2 regions of the Bradyrhizobium brasilense genome follow, and region 1 is predicted to be linked to the other one. Evidence: predicted binding sites of a transcription regulator. Region 1 holds the regulator's gene; the other holds the start of a gene.
What was found. Region 1 encodes PhoB, which activates phosphate uptake and scavenging genes when phosphate is short. Its sites were predicted from a motif close to TGTCATNNANCTGTCAT; they were not measured.
Positions count from the first base shown of each region.

Region 1 (7,401 bases):
TTGTGCCTTTTTCACGGGCCGCGGCGTATGGGTCCCGGCTCAAGGCCGGGACGACGGCATTGAATGGGCGTTACGCGACCGCGTCGAAACACCAGGCCAGAATGCCCTTCTGCGCATGCAGGCGGTTTTCCGCCTCGTCGAACACCACGGATTGCGGCCCGTCGATCACCTCGTCGGTGACCTCCTCGCCGCGATGCGCGGGCAGGCAGTGCATGAACAGTGCGTCCGGCTTGGCGAGCGACATCAGCTTGGCATTGACCTGATAGGGCCGCAGCACGTTGTGGCGGTGCTCGCCCTCCTTGTCGCCCATCGACACCCAGGTGTCGGTGACGACGCAGTCGGCGCCGCGCACGGCGGCTTCCGGATCGGTGCCGAGCATGATCCGCGCGCCGGTCGCCTTGATCCAGTCGCGCATCGGCTTTTTCGGCGAGAGCTCCGGCGGGGTCGCGACATTGAGCTGGAACTTGAACCGCTCGGCGGCATGCGCCCAAGAGGCCAGCACGTTGTTGTCGTCGCCGGTCCAGGCCACGATCTTGCCCTCGATCGAGCCGCGATTTTCCTCATAAGTCATGAGGTCGGCCATCACCTGGCAGGGATGCGAACGCCGGGTCAGGCCGTTGATGACGGGAACGGTGGCGTGCGCCGCGAGCTCGAGCAGCGCGTCATGGTTGAGGATGCGGATCATGATCGCATCGACATAGCGCGACAGCACGCGCGCGGTGTCGGCGATGGTCTCGCCGCGGCCGAGCTGCATCTCGGCACCGGTCAGCATGATGGATTCACCGCCGAGCTGGCGCATGCCGACGTCGAACGACACCCTTGTGCGGGTCGACGGGCGCTCGAAGATCATCGCCAGCGTCTTGCCTTCGAGCGGCTTCCTGCCCTTCTCATGCGCCTTCAGCTTCGCCTTCATGGCGGCTCCGGCGGACAGCATGTTGCGCAGCTCGCCGAGCGGCAGCTCGTTGATATCGAGGAAGTGACGGACCGGCTTGCTCATTATCCAGCCGCCTTCTTCGGCTGCGCCGCCGACAGCACAGAGCAGGCGCGCTCGAGCGCGGTGATCGACTGGTCGATCTCGGCCTCGGTCACGATCAGCGGCGCCAGGAACCGCACCACATTGTCGCCGGCGCCGACAGTGAGCAGCTTCTCGTTGCGCAGCGCTGCGATCAGGTCGCCCGACGGCACCACCGCCTTGACGCCGATCAACAGCCCCTCGCCGCGCACCTCCGACAGCACGCCGGGATAGCGGTCGACGACGGAAGCGAGCTTCTGCTTGAGCAGCAGCGACATCTTCTGCACATGCTCGAAGAAGCCGGGTTTCAGCATGACGTCGAGCACGGCATTGGCGGCGGCGACCGCGAGCGGATTGCCGCCGAAGGTCGAGCCGTGCGAGCCGGGCGCCATGCCGGCCGCAGCCTGCGCGGTCGCCAGCACCGCGCCGATCGGGAAACCGCCGCCGAGCGCCTTGGCCAGCGACATCACATCCGGCGTGACGCCGGTGCGCTTGTAGGCGAACAGCTCGCCGGTGCGGCCCATGCCGGTCTGCACCTCGTCGAAGGCGAGCAGCAGGCCGTGCTCGTCGCACAGCGCGCGCAGCGCCTTGAAAAACGCCTGCGGCGCGGAGCGCACGCCGCCCTCGCCCTGCACCGGCTCGATCAGGATGCCGGCGGTGTGCGGGCCGATCGCCTTCTTCACCGCCTCGATGTCGCCATGCGGCACCTGGTCGAAGCCGTCCATCGGCGGGCCGAAGCCTTCGAGATATTTCGCCGAGCCGGTCGCCGCCAGCGTGCCCAGCGTGCGGCCGTGGAAGGCGCCCTCGAAGGTGATGATGCGGTAGCGCTCGCCATGGCCCTTGGAGAAGTGATAGTGGCGGACCAGCTTGATCACGCCCTCCATCGCTTCGGCGCCGGAATTGCAGAAGAACACGAAGTCGGCAAAGCTCTGCTCGCACAGCCGCGCGGCAAGCGCCTCGCCGTCCGGGCTCTTGAACAGGTTCGACATGTGCCAGAGCTTGGTCGCCTGTTCCTGCAGCGCCTTGACCAGATGCGGATGCGCATGCCCGAGCGCGTTGACCGCGACGCCCGAGGTGAAATCGAGATAGCGGTCGCCGTTGGTTGCGATCAGCCAGGCGCCCTCGCCGCGCTCGAAGCCGAGATCGACCCTGGCGAAGACGGGGAGCAGATGCGACGTGGCAGCGTTGGTCATGGCGTTCACTGACGGTTTTTAAGCCGACAATTGCCGCTGCGCCTTGACGCCAGCGCAGCAACGGCCAGCTTCGGAAAACAAAACGGCCGCCTTTGCGGGCGGCACGTGGCGGGCATTCTATGCTGCGGTCGGTAGGTGTCAATCGCCACGAAGTGGCCTTCCTGCAATGCGAAACGAGCGCAATCCGGAGCATTCCGGTGCGGTGGAAAAGCCTCATCGCGATGCTTAACTGTGCGGGAACATGTGGACGCACGACCGCGGACTCTTGCGCCAGAGTCACGCCATATTGTAGCGTTTGGCCTGTCGGGTACGACATCTCGTGCGGCGGTACTGGACCCTCTAAGTAGCCTTTGTGTCTCGCGTAAACGTTCGGGCGCAACACCGTGCCCGGCGAGGGCTAAGGGATTCTGGCCGCAGGGATATTTGTCCAGATTGGCTCGCAGCGCCGCTCCAATGATTGGCCGGCGCTACGCGAAGGGAAGAATGCGATGACTGTATTGACCTGGTCCGACGATCGCGTCGAGCAGCTGAAGAAGCTCTGGGAGTCCGGCCTGTCGGCCAGCCAGATCGCGGCGGAACTTGGCAATGTGACGCGAAACGCCGTGATCGGCAAAGTGCATCGGCTCGGCCTCTCCGGCCGCGCCAAGGCACCCTCCACGGCCGCGCCGCGTCAGCGCAAGGCCCGCCCGGCCCAGCACATGATGCGGGTGACGCGTCCGGTTTCGCGGGGCAACACCGCGCTGGCGCACGCCTTCGAGGTCGAGATGGAGCCCGATCCGATCTCCTACGACAATGTGGTGCCGATGAGCCAGCGGCTGTCGCTGCTCGAGCTCAACGAGGCCACCTGTCACTGGCCGGTCGGCGATCCCTCGAGCCCGGAATTCTTCTTCTGCGGCGGAAAGGCGCTCGCCGGCCTGCCCTATTGCGCGCATCACTCGCGCGTCGCCTACCAGCCCGCCGCCGATCGCCGCCGGCCGTCGGCGAAACCGCAGATCAAGTGAGCACTCGGGAAAACGACGGAAGACCTCAAAAACAAATCCCCGCGAAAGCGGGGATTTTTTTGTGTGATGCGTAGCCCATTACATCACCGGCGTCGTCCCGGCGAAAGCCGGGACCCATAACCACTAATGCGTGTTGTTAGAAAGCCGTCTGGCCGCGTGCCGATTGCGCTGGCCGCGGCGTATGGGTCCCGGCTTTCGCCGGGACGACGCCGTGTTGCGGTTTATGAATGCCGCATGGCCGTTACGGCTGCGGCTCGGCCTTGGCAAAGCGGTCGTCGAGCGCGTAGCCGGCGCCGCGCACGGTGCGGATCGGATCCTGCTCGCGGCCCGGATTGAGCAGCTTGCGCAGGCGGCCGATATGCACGTCGACGGTACGCTCATCGATGTAGATGTCGCGGCCCCAGACGCTGTCGAGCAGTTGCTCGCGGCTGAACACGCGGCCGGGATGCTCGAGGAAGAATTCGAGCAGGCGATACTCGGTCGGCCCGAGATCGATCGGACGGCCCGAGCGCGCCACGCGGCGCTTCTCGCGGTCGAGCTCGATGTCGCCGTAGGTCAGCACGGTCGCAAGCCGCTCCGGGCTGGCGCGGCGCAACAGGCCCTTCACCCGCGCCAGCAGCTCCGGCACCGAGAACGGCTTGACGATGTAATCGTCCGCGCCGGTGGCAAGCCCGCGCACGCGCTCGCTTTCCTCGCCGCGCGCGGTCAGCATGATGATCGGAAGCTGCTTGGTCTCGGGCCGCGCCCGCAGGCGGCGGCACAGTTCGATGCCGGACAGGCCCGGCAGCATCCAGTCCAGCACCACGAGGTCGGGAACGCGCTCCTTCAGCCTTGTATCCGCATCGTCGCCGCGCCCCACCGTCTCGACATCGTAGCCTTCCGCATCGAGATTGTAGCGCAACAGCGTCGTCAGCGCTTCCTCGTCTTCGACTACCAGAATGCGTGCGCTCATCGGTTTAAGTTCTTTCTCTGTGGTGATCCGTTGCCCAGACGCAAACCGAAACGCTTACTTCCTTGAGCATAGTCCCCGCGGAAACGATTTGTCGCGAGGATCATCCAGTTTCGCTCTTGCCGGTTCCGTGCTTGCCGATCATGCCTCAGTTGCCCGGCACCGTGGTGGCAAAAGTGGTCATGTCGCCCTTCGGGCGCTTGTCGGTGATCTGCTGGCCCTCGATCATGTAGAACACGGTCTCGGCGATATTGGTGGCGTGATCGCCGATCCGCTCGATGTTCTTGGCGCAGAACATCAGATGGATGCAGAACGAGATGTTGCGCGGATCTTCCATCATGTAGGTGAGCAGTTCGCGGAACAGCGAGGTGCAGATCGCATCGACCTCCTCGTCGCCCTTCCAGACGTTCATCGCCGCCGGCAGGTCGTGCGCGGCATAGGCGTCGAGCACCGACTTGACCTGCGACAGCACGAGGTCGGTCATGTGCTCGAGGCCGCGGATCAGCTTCAGCGGCTGGAAATCGCTCTCCAGCGCCGCGACGCGCTTGCCCATGTTCTTGGCGAGGTCGCCGATCCGCTCGAGATCGGTGGCGACGCGCATCGCGCTGACGATCTCACGCAGGTCGATCGCCATTGGCTGGCGGCGCGCGATCGTCAGCACCGCGCGCTCTTCGATGTTGCGCTGCAGATTGTCGATCTCGATGTCGGCGGCGACCACGCGCTTGCCGAGCGCGACGTCGCGACGGATCAGCGCGTCGACCGACTCGGTAATCATCCGTTCGACCAGGCCGCCCATCTCGGCGACCAGGCGGGTCAACTCCTGCAGGTCGCTGTCGAATGCCTTGGCGGTATGTTCAGAAGCCATCGCTTGTCTCCCTCAACCATGATCCCGGGGATCATGGTTTCGTGTCCTGAATTTTAGCATGACCTGATCGGAAACCGGTTTCCACTTTTCCGGATCATGCGCCGGTCAACCGAACCGGCCGGTGATGTAGTCCTGGGTGCGCCGATCGCTCGGTGAGGTGAAGATCTTGTTGGTGTCGTCGAACTCGATCAGCTCGCCGAGATACATGAAGGCGGTCTTGTCGGAGACGCGCGCCGCCTGCTGCATGTTGTGGGTGACGATCGCGATCGTGTAGTCCTCGGAGAGCTCCTGGATCAGTTCCTCGACCTTGGCGGTCGAGATCGGGTCGAGCGCCGAGCACGGCTCGTCGAACAGGATCACCTCGGGGCGCACCGCCACGGTGCGCGCGATGCACAGGCGCTGCTGCTGGCCGCCGGAGAGCGACAGGCCGGAGGCGTTCAGCTTGTCCTTGACCTCGTTCCACAGCGCGCCGCCGCGCAGCGCCTTCTCGACCCGGTCGTCCATCTCGGACTTCGAGATCTTCTCGTAGAGGCGGATGCCGAAGGCGATGTTCTCGTAGATCGTCATCGGGAACGGCGTCGGCTTCTGGAACACCATGCCGACCCGCGCGCGCAGCAAGTTGAGGTCGAGCTTGGGGTCGAGAATGTTGGTCTGGTCCAGCATCAGCTGGCCGACCGCGCGTTGGCCCGGATACAGGTCGTACATCCGGTTGAAGATGCGCAGCAGGGTCGACTTGCCGCAGCCGGACGGGCCGATGAACGCCGTGACGCGGTTGGTGCCGAGCGTCAGGTTGATGTTCTTCAGCGCGTGGTGCTCGCCGTAATAGAAGTTGAGATTGCGCACCGTGACTTTCGGCGGCGCTTCCGGCAGCGGAACCTGCGGAATGTGGCCTGCGGCAGTCGTGGAGACGGAAAGCTCGGTCATTTTGCGGCCCTTTCGGCACCAAGGATACGCGCGCCGATATTCAACGCGAGCACGGTGAATGTGATGAGCAGCGCACCGCTCCACGCCAGCTCTTTCCAGTAGGCGTAGGGGCTCTGCACGAAGTTATTGATGGTCACCGGCAGGTTGGCCATCGTCTTGGTCAGATCCAGGCTGAAGAACTGGTTCGACAGCGCGGTGAACAGCAGCGGCGCGGTCTCGCCGGCGACGCGGGCGGTCGCCAGCAGCACACCGGTGATCAGACCCGATCGCGCAGCACGATAAGCGATCCGCTTGATCACCAGCGAACGCGGCAGGCCGAGCGCGGAGGCGGCCTCGCGCAGCGGATTGGGCACCAAGAGCAGCATGTCCTCGGTGGTGCGCAGCACGACCGGGATCACGATCACCGCGAGCGCAAGGCTGCCTGCGATCGCAGAGAAGCCGCGCATCGGCACCACCACCGCACCATAGATGAACAGGCCGATGATGATCGAGGGCGCGCTGAGCAGGATGTCGTTGATGAAGCGGATCACCGAGGTCAGCTTGTCGTGCTTGCCGTATTCGGCGAGGTAGGTGCCGGCGAACAGGCCAAGCGGCGCGCCGATGCCGACGCCGATCACGGTCATGATGACCGAGCCGACGATGGCGTTGAGCAGCCCGCCTTCGGTCGAGCCGGGCGGCGGCGTGTTCTGGGTGAACAGCTGCACGCTGAGGCCGGCAAGGCCGTTATAGAGCAGCGTGATCAGGATCAGCGCCAGCCAGGTGACGCCGAACAGCGCCGCACCGACACAGAGTGCGCGGATGACGATGTCGCTGCGGCGGCGGGATTTGTAGATCGGGTTCATGGCGTTACTTCCCCGCCTTCTTTTCAAGCCGCATCAGCATCAGCCGCGCGCCGGCGAGCACGAAGAAGGTCAGCACGAACAACAGCAGGCCGAGCAGGATCAGGCCGGACTGGTGCAGGCCGTCGCTCTCGGCGAATTCGCTGGCGATCGCCGCCGAGATCGTGGTGCCCGGCGCGAAGATCGACGACGAGATCCGGAACGAGTTGCCGATGATGAAGGTCACCGCCATGGTCTCGCCGAGGGCGCGGCCGAGCGCCAGCATGATGCCGCCGATCACGCCGACGCGGGTGTAGGGGATCACGACGCTGCGAACGACTTCCCAGGTGGTGCAGCCCATGCCGTAGGCGGCCTCTTTCAGCACCGGCGGCACGGTCTTGAACACGTCGACCGAGATCGCGGTGATGAAGGGCAGCACCATGATCGCAAGGATCAGCGCGGCGTTGAACAGGCTGAGATAGGACGGCGGGCCGGCGAACACCGCGCCCAACACCGGGACGCCCTCGAAGATCCGGATCATCAAAGGCTGGAAGGTGTTGGCCAGGAACGGGCCGAGCACGAAGAAGCCCCACATGCCGTAGATGATCGACGGGATGCCGGCGAGCAGCTCGATCGCGA
Region 1 covers NZ_CP121669.1:1,093,099-1,100,499, reverse strand. The annotation lists gene argF (ornithine carbamoyltransferase) at 71-997, opposite strand; gene QA635_RS04945 (aspartate aminotransferase family protein) at 997-2,205, opposite strand; gene QA635_RS04940 (GcrA family cell cycle regulator) at 2,694-3,206, shown strand; gene phoB (phosphate regulon transcriptional regulator PhoB) at 3,448-4,158, opposite strand; gene phoU (phosphate signaling complex protein PhoU) at 4,304-5,020, opposite strand; gene pstB (phosphate ABC transporter ATP-binding protein PstB) at 5,126-5,944, opposite strand; gene pstA (phosphate ABC transporter permease PstA) at 5,941-6,786, opposite strand; gene pstC (phosphate ABC transporter permease subunit PstC) at 6,791-7,401, opposite strand, start outside.

Region 2 (7,401 bases), 720 kb from region 1:
TGCGCGCTTTCGCCCAGTCCTTTGCCAGCCGCACCGCATTGTCGAGCATGATGGTGTCGTAGATTGCGCGCTCCATGTCGAGCAGATGGGCGTATTTGTCGATCAGGCCGGACTCGACCATCAGGAAGAAACCGGCCTCGTGTTTCGACAGCACCGTGAGCGCGGCCTGAATCTGCTCGGTCAGGTCCGGCTGCTCGGGGAATTTCCTGACGCCGCCGCCCCTCAGGAACTTGCGGTCGAGCGCGCCGTCCATGTTGCCGGCGGCGAACAGGCCGAGCAGTTGGCGGCTGTCCGGTTTGGCCGCGAGCGTGGCGAGTTCGCCTGCGGTCGTCGCGACCGGATAGCCGGCGTCGCGGAAGCGCGCCAGATAGTCGACATCGTCCTTGCGTTTCGATCCGGACGCGGATTGCGGCAGGAAGTTCGCGGAGCCGCCACCCATCAGCACGTCGGGTTTCGCATCGAAATATTGCGCGACGATCGCGTCATAGGCGGCGCGGCGGCGGGTATGCGCAACCATCGCCGCCGGCGTCGCGTCCTCGACCTCGGTGTTGGTGACGATGCCGACGGCGAGGCCCGCCCGGCGCTTGGCAAGGCTCGCGATGGTCTCGACCCTCGGATCGTCGAGCGGATCGGGCGTGCGATCGGCGTAGACGCCGAGCGCATTGACCGCGGCCTTGTGGCCGGTGGCGTAAGCGCTCGCGGCATTCGCCGAATCGGTGATGATCGAGTCCGAGCCTGCGGTCGCGACCAGCGCCATATGCGGCATGTCGTCGATCGCAAGCTTGCCGCGGCTCTTGCCCTCCGCGATTCCCTTGGAGAGGATTCGCGCGGCGACGCGGTGCGACGGCGACATCCCGTCGCCGATGAACAGGATCACGTTCCTGGCCTTGCGTGCCCCGGTGTCGTAGACGGTCCAGGTCACCTTCCGGCTCTGCGTGCCGTCGCTGACTTCGACGGCGACTTGCCCGGGCTTGGCGAGCGAGACATCGCGCAGCAACAGCGCCGACTGCTCCCGGCCGGCCTCGCGCGCGGTGAATGTGCCGCCCTGGCCGAACACCGCGGCATAGTCCGCGCCGTTCAGCGTGACCTTGAGCTTTGCTTGATCGACCACCCCCGGAAGCTCGACCTTGAAGTCGAATTTGGCGCCGACGAGGATGTCGGCGCGATCGATCGGATAGATCGTCTGGGCGAACGCCGGCGCTGCCGACAACGCCAGCGTGACGGCCATACCGGCAACTTGCTTGATCATGATCGATGCTCCGCTCTCGCGCATCATGCGCATCGGAGCGGAGGCTAGTTGCGGCGGATGACGGCGCAATGAGGCGCGCCGGGGCGTATTGCCGCAAGGCCGGCGTGATTTCAGCGCGCCATCTGCTGCGGATCGTAGAAGAAGCGCTCTTCGACCAGCTCCTCGCCGCGCCAGGTCTGCCAGGCGACCTCCTCCATGCTGCGGACCTTGCCGTCCTTGCCGGTGAATTCGAAGCGCCAGCAGATCGCCGAATGATCGCCGTCAAGCAGGAGCGGCCCGAGCCGCGTGGTCTTGACGCCGGCGACCGCGGCCAGCACCGCCGCCTCGCGCGCCGCCAGCGCCCCGCGGCCGACGCGCCACTCACCGTCATTCTCCTGGGTGCGGGCATCGACTGAATAGAAATTCCTGATCGCGCCGACATGGTCGTTGGACTCGACCGTGTCGGCGAAGGCTTGCAACGTCCTGAGCGAGGGCATCGGGCATTCTCCATTTACCGACTTATAGTCGGTATTTATCGACTGGTAGTCGGTAAGTCAATTGGCTTGCGTCTGGAACTGGGCTAGAGATGCGCCATGGCAACCCAGGCCGAACGGCGCGAGAAAACCAGAGCCGCCATCGTCAAGGCGGCGCGGCGCATTTTTGGCGAGCGCGGCTTCGCCGCTGCGACGATGGACGACATCGCCGCCGGCGCGCGTGTCGCCAAGGGCGCGGTCTATCATCACTTCGCGACCAAGGAGGCGGTGTTCGAGGCGGTGTTCGAGCAGGTGTCGATCGACCTTGTTGCCGATCTCGACCGCATCTCGCGCGCCGAGAACGATCCGCTGGCGGCGATGGCGGCGGGCACGCAGGGCTATTTCGCGGCGTGCTCGAAAGGCCCGACCGGCCAGATCATCTTGCGCGACGGCCCCGCCGTGCTCGGCTGGGAACGCTGGCGCGAGATCGACGCGAAACATTTCGGCGGCAAGTTTCCGCGCGCGCTGGCCGCCGCGATGGACGCCGGCGTGATCGCCAGGCAGCCGATCGAGCCGCTGGCGCGGCTGTTGCTCGGCGCGGTGACGGAAGCCGCGGTCGCGGTCTCCGCGGGGCCGGACATCGGCAAGACCGGCACCGACTACGCGCGGGCGTTCCGCTCGCTGCTCGATGCGCTCAGGATGAAGTAGGCCAACATCCATCCCCGGGTCGTCCCTGCGAAAGCAGGGACCCATAACCACAGGGTAACGTTGTCGAAGCGCGCTGTGGCCCCAGCGTTGCGCAACAATTGAGGGTCGTGGTTATGGGTCCCGACTTTCGCCGGGACGACACCGAGTTTGTGTCTACCCGCCCACCATCTCAGTCCTTGTCGTTCTCGAGCTGGAAGATCTGCGAGCCTTCGTCGCTCGAGATGAGGCCGGTCTTGTTGTACAGGCCGAGCTTGGCGCGGGTGTCAGCAATGTCGAGGTTGCGCATCGTCAGCTGGCCGATGCGGTCGGCCGGTGTGAAGGCGGCGTCCTCGACCTTCTCCATGCTGAGCCGCTCCGGCGCATAGGTGAGGTTCGGGCTCTCGGTGTTTGATATCGAGTAGTCGTTGCCGCGGCGCAGCTCGAGCGTCACCTCGCCGGTGACGGCGCGTGCCACCCAGCGCTGCGCGGTCTCGCGCAGCATCAAGGCCTGCGAATCGAACCAGCGGCCCTGATAGAGCAAGCGGCCGAGCCGCATGCCGCTGATGCGGTACTGCTCGATCGTATCTTCGTTGTGGATGCCGGTGACGAGACGCTCATAGGCGATGTGCAGCAGCGCCATGCCGGGCGCCTCGTAGATGCCGCGGCTCTTGGCCTCGATGATGCGATTCTCGATCTGGTCGCTCATGCCGAGGCCGTGGCGGCCGCCGATCGCATTGGCCTCGAGGAACAGCGCGACCGGATCTGCAAACGTCTTGCCGTTCAGCGCGACCGGCTGGCCCTCCTCGAAGCGCACCACGACCTTCTCGGCCTTGACGTCGCAATCGGCGCGCCAGAACGGCACGCCCATGATCGGGTTGACGATGGTGATGCCGCTCGCAAGGCTCTCGAGATCCTTGGCCTCATGCGTCGCGCCGAGCAGATTGCTGTCGGTCGAATAGGCCTTCTCCGCGCTCATCTTGTAGGCGAAGCCTTGCGCGGTCATGAACGCCGACATCTCGGCGCGGCCGCCAAGCTCGTCGATGAACTGCTGGTCGAGCCAGGGCTTGTAGATGCGCAGGCTCGGGTTGGTCAGCAGGCCGTAGCGATAGAAGCGCTCGATGTCGTTGCCCTTGAAGGTCGAGCCGTCGCCCCAGATGTTGACACCGTCCTCCTGCATCGCCGCGACCAGCATCGTGCCGGTCACCGCGCGGCCGAGCGGCGTGGTGTTGAAATAGGTGATGCCGCCGGTCGAGATGTGGAACGCGCCGGACTGGATCGCGGCGATGCCCTCATGGACCAGCTGGGTGCGGCAATCGACCAGGCGGGCCTTCTCGGCGCCGAAATCCATCGCCTTGCGCGGGATCGCGTCGTAGTCGGCCTCGTCGGGCTGGCCGAGATTGGCGGTATAGGCGAAGACCTTGGCGCCCTTCAGCTTCATCCAGAGCAGCGCCGCTGAGGTGTCGAGCCCGCCCGAGAACGCGATGCCGACTTTTTCGCCAGTGGGCAGGCTTTTCAGAATCGTACTCATGGGACGGTCCAATCGGTCGAAATCAATGATGTTTCTGTTTTGAGCATGATCTTTCGGAAAACCGGCTTCCACTTTTCCGGATCATGCTCTGCGGCGAATATCAAATTTCCGAAGGCTGAGCACGCCTTTAATCAGGCCCAAATCAGGCCTCGGTCTGGCTGGACGCCGCCTTGCCGCCCCGGCGCCAGCGCTGCATCCACCGGTAGCCGGGCATCGCAAGGCGCGTCAGCGCGGCATCGACCTGGGCGTCGGTCAGCCGGGTCGCTGCCCAGCGGTAGATCAGCGCGTAGAACAGCCAGACCGTGAAGAACGACACCAGGCCCGCGATCGCCACATCGGTGAAAAAATGGCCGCCAAAGGCCATGCGAAGCCCGCTGGTGACGATGCCGAACACAGTGGCCCCGGCAAAGGCCAGCGGCCGCCACGCGGGCGGCGTCAGCGCCGCCGGTGCATAGGTCCAGAACGCGGTGGCGCCCTCGCCGGAGAAGAACGAGCAGTTGCGCGGGCAGCCGCCGCGCGGGTCCCACCACGGCATGAATTGCAGGTCGCCGCCGAACTGCGTCACGAACACCGGCCGCGGCCGGCCCCAATAATTCTTGAAGGTGAAATTGGTGAGCACGCCGGCCGAGAGCAGCATCGTGGTGAGCAAGAACACCGCGGCGCGGCCGGACATCAGCATCGGCCGGTCCGGGCGGATGAATTTCCAGACGATGGTCACGATCGCCGGCAGCACCAGCGCCCAGGCGATCCACATCGCCGCATCGCGCGCAAACGACGCCACCGCGTCGAGCTTCAGCGGGAAGGTTTTCTGCGCCACATCGTAGAACAGCGCCGCCAGCTTCAGGTCGAGCTCGGGATAGATCCCGAACAAGATGCCGACGATGAGCGCCAGCGCCAGCGCGATGAAAAGTCCGGTCCGGTTCATGGCGCGCGGTTTAGCCGAGGCGGATGAGGTGGCGCAATCATTTCAAGTAAGCCCGAAGGGCATTTGCCGCTTGATCAAACAGGTGATCGACACCTTCATTTTCGTCGTAGTTAAACTGCCGCGGAGTATTGAGCGCTGCAGCACCATTTTTCGTCTGCGCCTGAAAAACGCTCAATACTAGTCCATCCAGAAGTTCCCGGGTCGCTCTGGGCAAGGTTGAGTCGATCGCCGGCAATTGAGCGAGGATATCTCGCTCAAGCTCGGGAAGTGACAATTTGCCCGACTGCGCGCTTATCACGCTTCCCAAGATTGCGGATGCGGCTCTCTGGTTCGAATCCATGTTGGCACTCTGGACGAGGTCACGGCCGCTGCGATTGCGACGGCAATGGCGGGGGCGGCGGCAACGGTCGCGCCGGCTCGCGCCAGGCGCCGGCGGTGCGGCCGGCGATCAGCCAGTAGACCAGGCCCGCGACGATGCCGGCCCCGGTCATGATCTCCATGTGCCGGCGCACGATGCCATGGAATTGCATCATGTCGGGATCGAACGGAACCAGGCCGAGATAGCACGCCGCGCCGACGATCGCGCCGCCGACGGCATAGGCCAGCACGCTCCGGATGAAGAACGCCTCGGTGATCAGCACCACGATCAGCGCAGGCAGCAGCGCAAAGCCCGAGATGAAGATGAAGCCGAAACCGAGCACGACATTGATCGCGCTCTGGTCGATCTGCCCGCCGAAATCGCTGATCTCGGGATACAGCACCGCGACGACCACGATGATCCCTGCCACGAAGCAGGCCATCAGGAAGCCGAAGGCGACGACGAACAGGCGGCCGATCAGGGCCATCGGGTCATCCCATCATCGAACATCAAGCCAGGCACTAGCCTCTCCTCCGTCATGCCCGGGCTTGTCCCGGGCATCCACGTCTTCTCGCGGAGAAAGCTAAGACGTGGATGGCCGGGACAAGCCCGGCCATGACGAAATATGGAAACACACTCAATCCGTCATCGCCATCGCGCGCAGCGCCTGGCGCTCGCGGGCCGAGAGCTTTTCGGTCTCCGACTTGAGCTGGCCGCAGGCGGCGAGGATGTCGCGGCCGCGCGGCGTGCGCACCGGCGAGGAGTAGCCGGCGTTGAAGATGTATTCGGAGAATTTTTCGATCTGCTCCCAGTCCGAGCATTCGTAGGCGGTGCCCGGCCAGGGATTGAACGGGATCAGATTGATCTTCGCCGGAATGCCCTTGAGCAGCTTCACCAGGAGCTTGGCGTCATCGAGCGAATCGTTGACCCCCTTGAGCATCACATATTCGAAGGTGATGCGCCGGGCGTTGGAGGCGCCGGGATAATCGCGGCAGGCTTGCAGCAATTCCTTGATCGGATATTTGCGGTTCAGCGGCACCAGCTCGTTGCGCAGCTCGTCGCGCACCGCATGCAGCGAGATCGCGAGCATCACGCCGATCTCGTCACCGGTGCGCTGGATGTTCGGCACCACGCCAGAGGTCGACAGCGTGATGCGCCGACGCGAAATGCCGATGCCCTCATTGTCGGCGACGATCAGCAGCGCATCGCGCACCGCGTCGAAATTGTAGAGCGGCTCGCCCATCCCCATCATCACGATGTTGGTGACGCGGCGCGTGCCGTCCTCGCGGTCGGCCCAGTCATTCAGCCGGTCGCGCGCCACCATCACCTGGCCAACGATCTCGCCGGCGGTGAGGTTGCGCACCAGCCGCTGCGTGCCGGTGTGGCAGAACGCGCAATTCAGCGTGCAACCGACCTGCGAGGAAACGCACAGCGTGCCGCGATCGGTCTCGGGGATGTAGACGCACTCGACCTCGTGCGGCCGCTCGACCTTGTCGCCGCTCGGCAGCCGCAGCAGCCATTTTCGGGTGCCGTCGTTGGAGATCTGCTCGGCGACCACTTCGGGACGGTCGACGGTAAAATGCTTCTCGAGCTCGGCGCGCATGTCCTTCGAGACGTTGGTCATCTCGGCAAAGCTCTTGGCGCCGCGGAAATACATCCAGTTCCAGAGCTGCTGGGTGCGCATCTTGCGCTGGCCGGCCTGCACCCCGATCTCGCCCAGGCGCTCGGCGATCTCGGCGCGCGACAGCCCGATCAGCGACGGCTTGGCCGGCGGCACATAGGTCTCGAGCGGAACCTTCTCGACCAGCGCGCTGGCGCCGGAGACGGCATGGGTGGTCACAGTGTCGGTCATGAAACCTCAAATAGGCCTTCCAGCCGGTACTGGAAAGCCACCAAATACCTCGATTTCAGGCCTTAAGTCGATTTTTAGAGCATGATCTTTCCGGAAAATCGCTTCACACTTTTCCGGATCATGCTCTAGCGCCGGCAGTCCTGCCCGAGCCGGTCGAGCGCCTGCGCCAGGCCCTTCAGCGAGAAGGTGTCTGTCGTCTCGGTGCCCTTGGCCGAGACGGCTTTTACCGTCAGTTCGGCCGATTTGCGCATGGATTCCACCATCCGCTCCTCCTCGGCCGCATTCTTGATCCAGAGGCCGTCGCCCTGCGTGTACATCGCATAGGTCCCGCCGCCGACCTGAAGCGTCGA
Region 2 covers NZ_CP121669.1:368,247-375,647, reverse strand. The annotation lists gene QA635_RS01770 (alkaline phosphatase) at 1-1,249, opposite strand, end outside; gene QA635_RS01765 (nuclear transport factor 2 family protein) at 1,360-1,725, opposite strand; gene QA635_RS01760 (TetR/AcrR family transcriptional regulator) at 1,822-2,409, shown strand; gene argG (argininosuccinate synthase) at 2,579-3,916, opposite strand; gene QA635_RS01750 (phosphatase PAP2 family protein) at 4,059-4,841, opposite strand; gene QA635_RS01745 (hypothetical protein) at 4,879-5,181, opposite strand; gene QA635_RS01740 (hypothetical protein) at 5,201-5,686, opposite strand; gene rlmN (dual-specificity RNA methyltransferase RlmN) at 5,837-7,051, opposite strand; gene QA635_RS01730 (invasion associated locus B family protein) at 7,177-7,401, opposite strand, start outside.
Region 2: a site for PhoB is predicted at 1,307-1,323, ahead of QA635_RS01770 (alkaline phosphatase). Genes of this name have one in related genera too.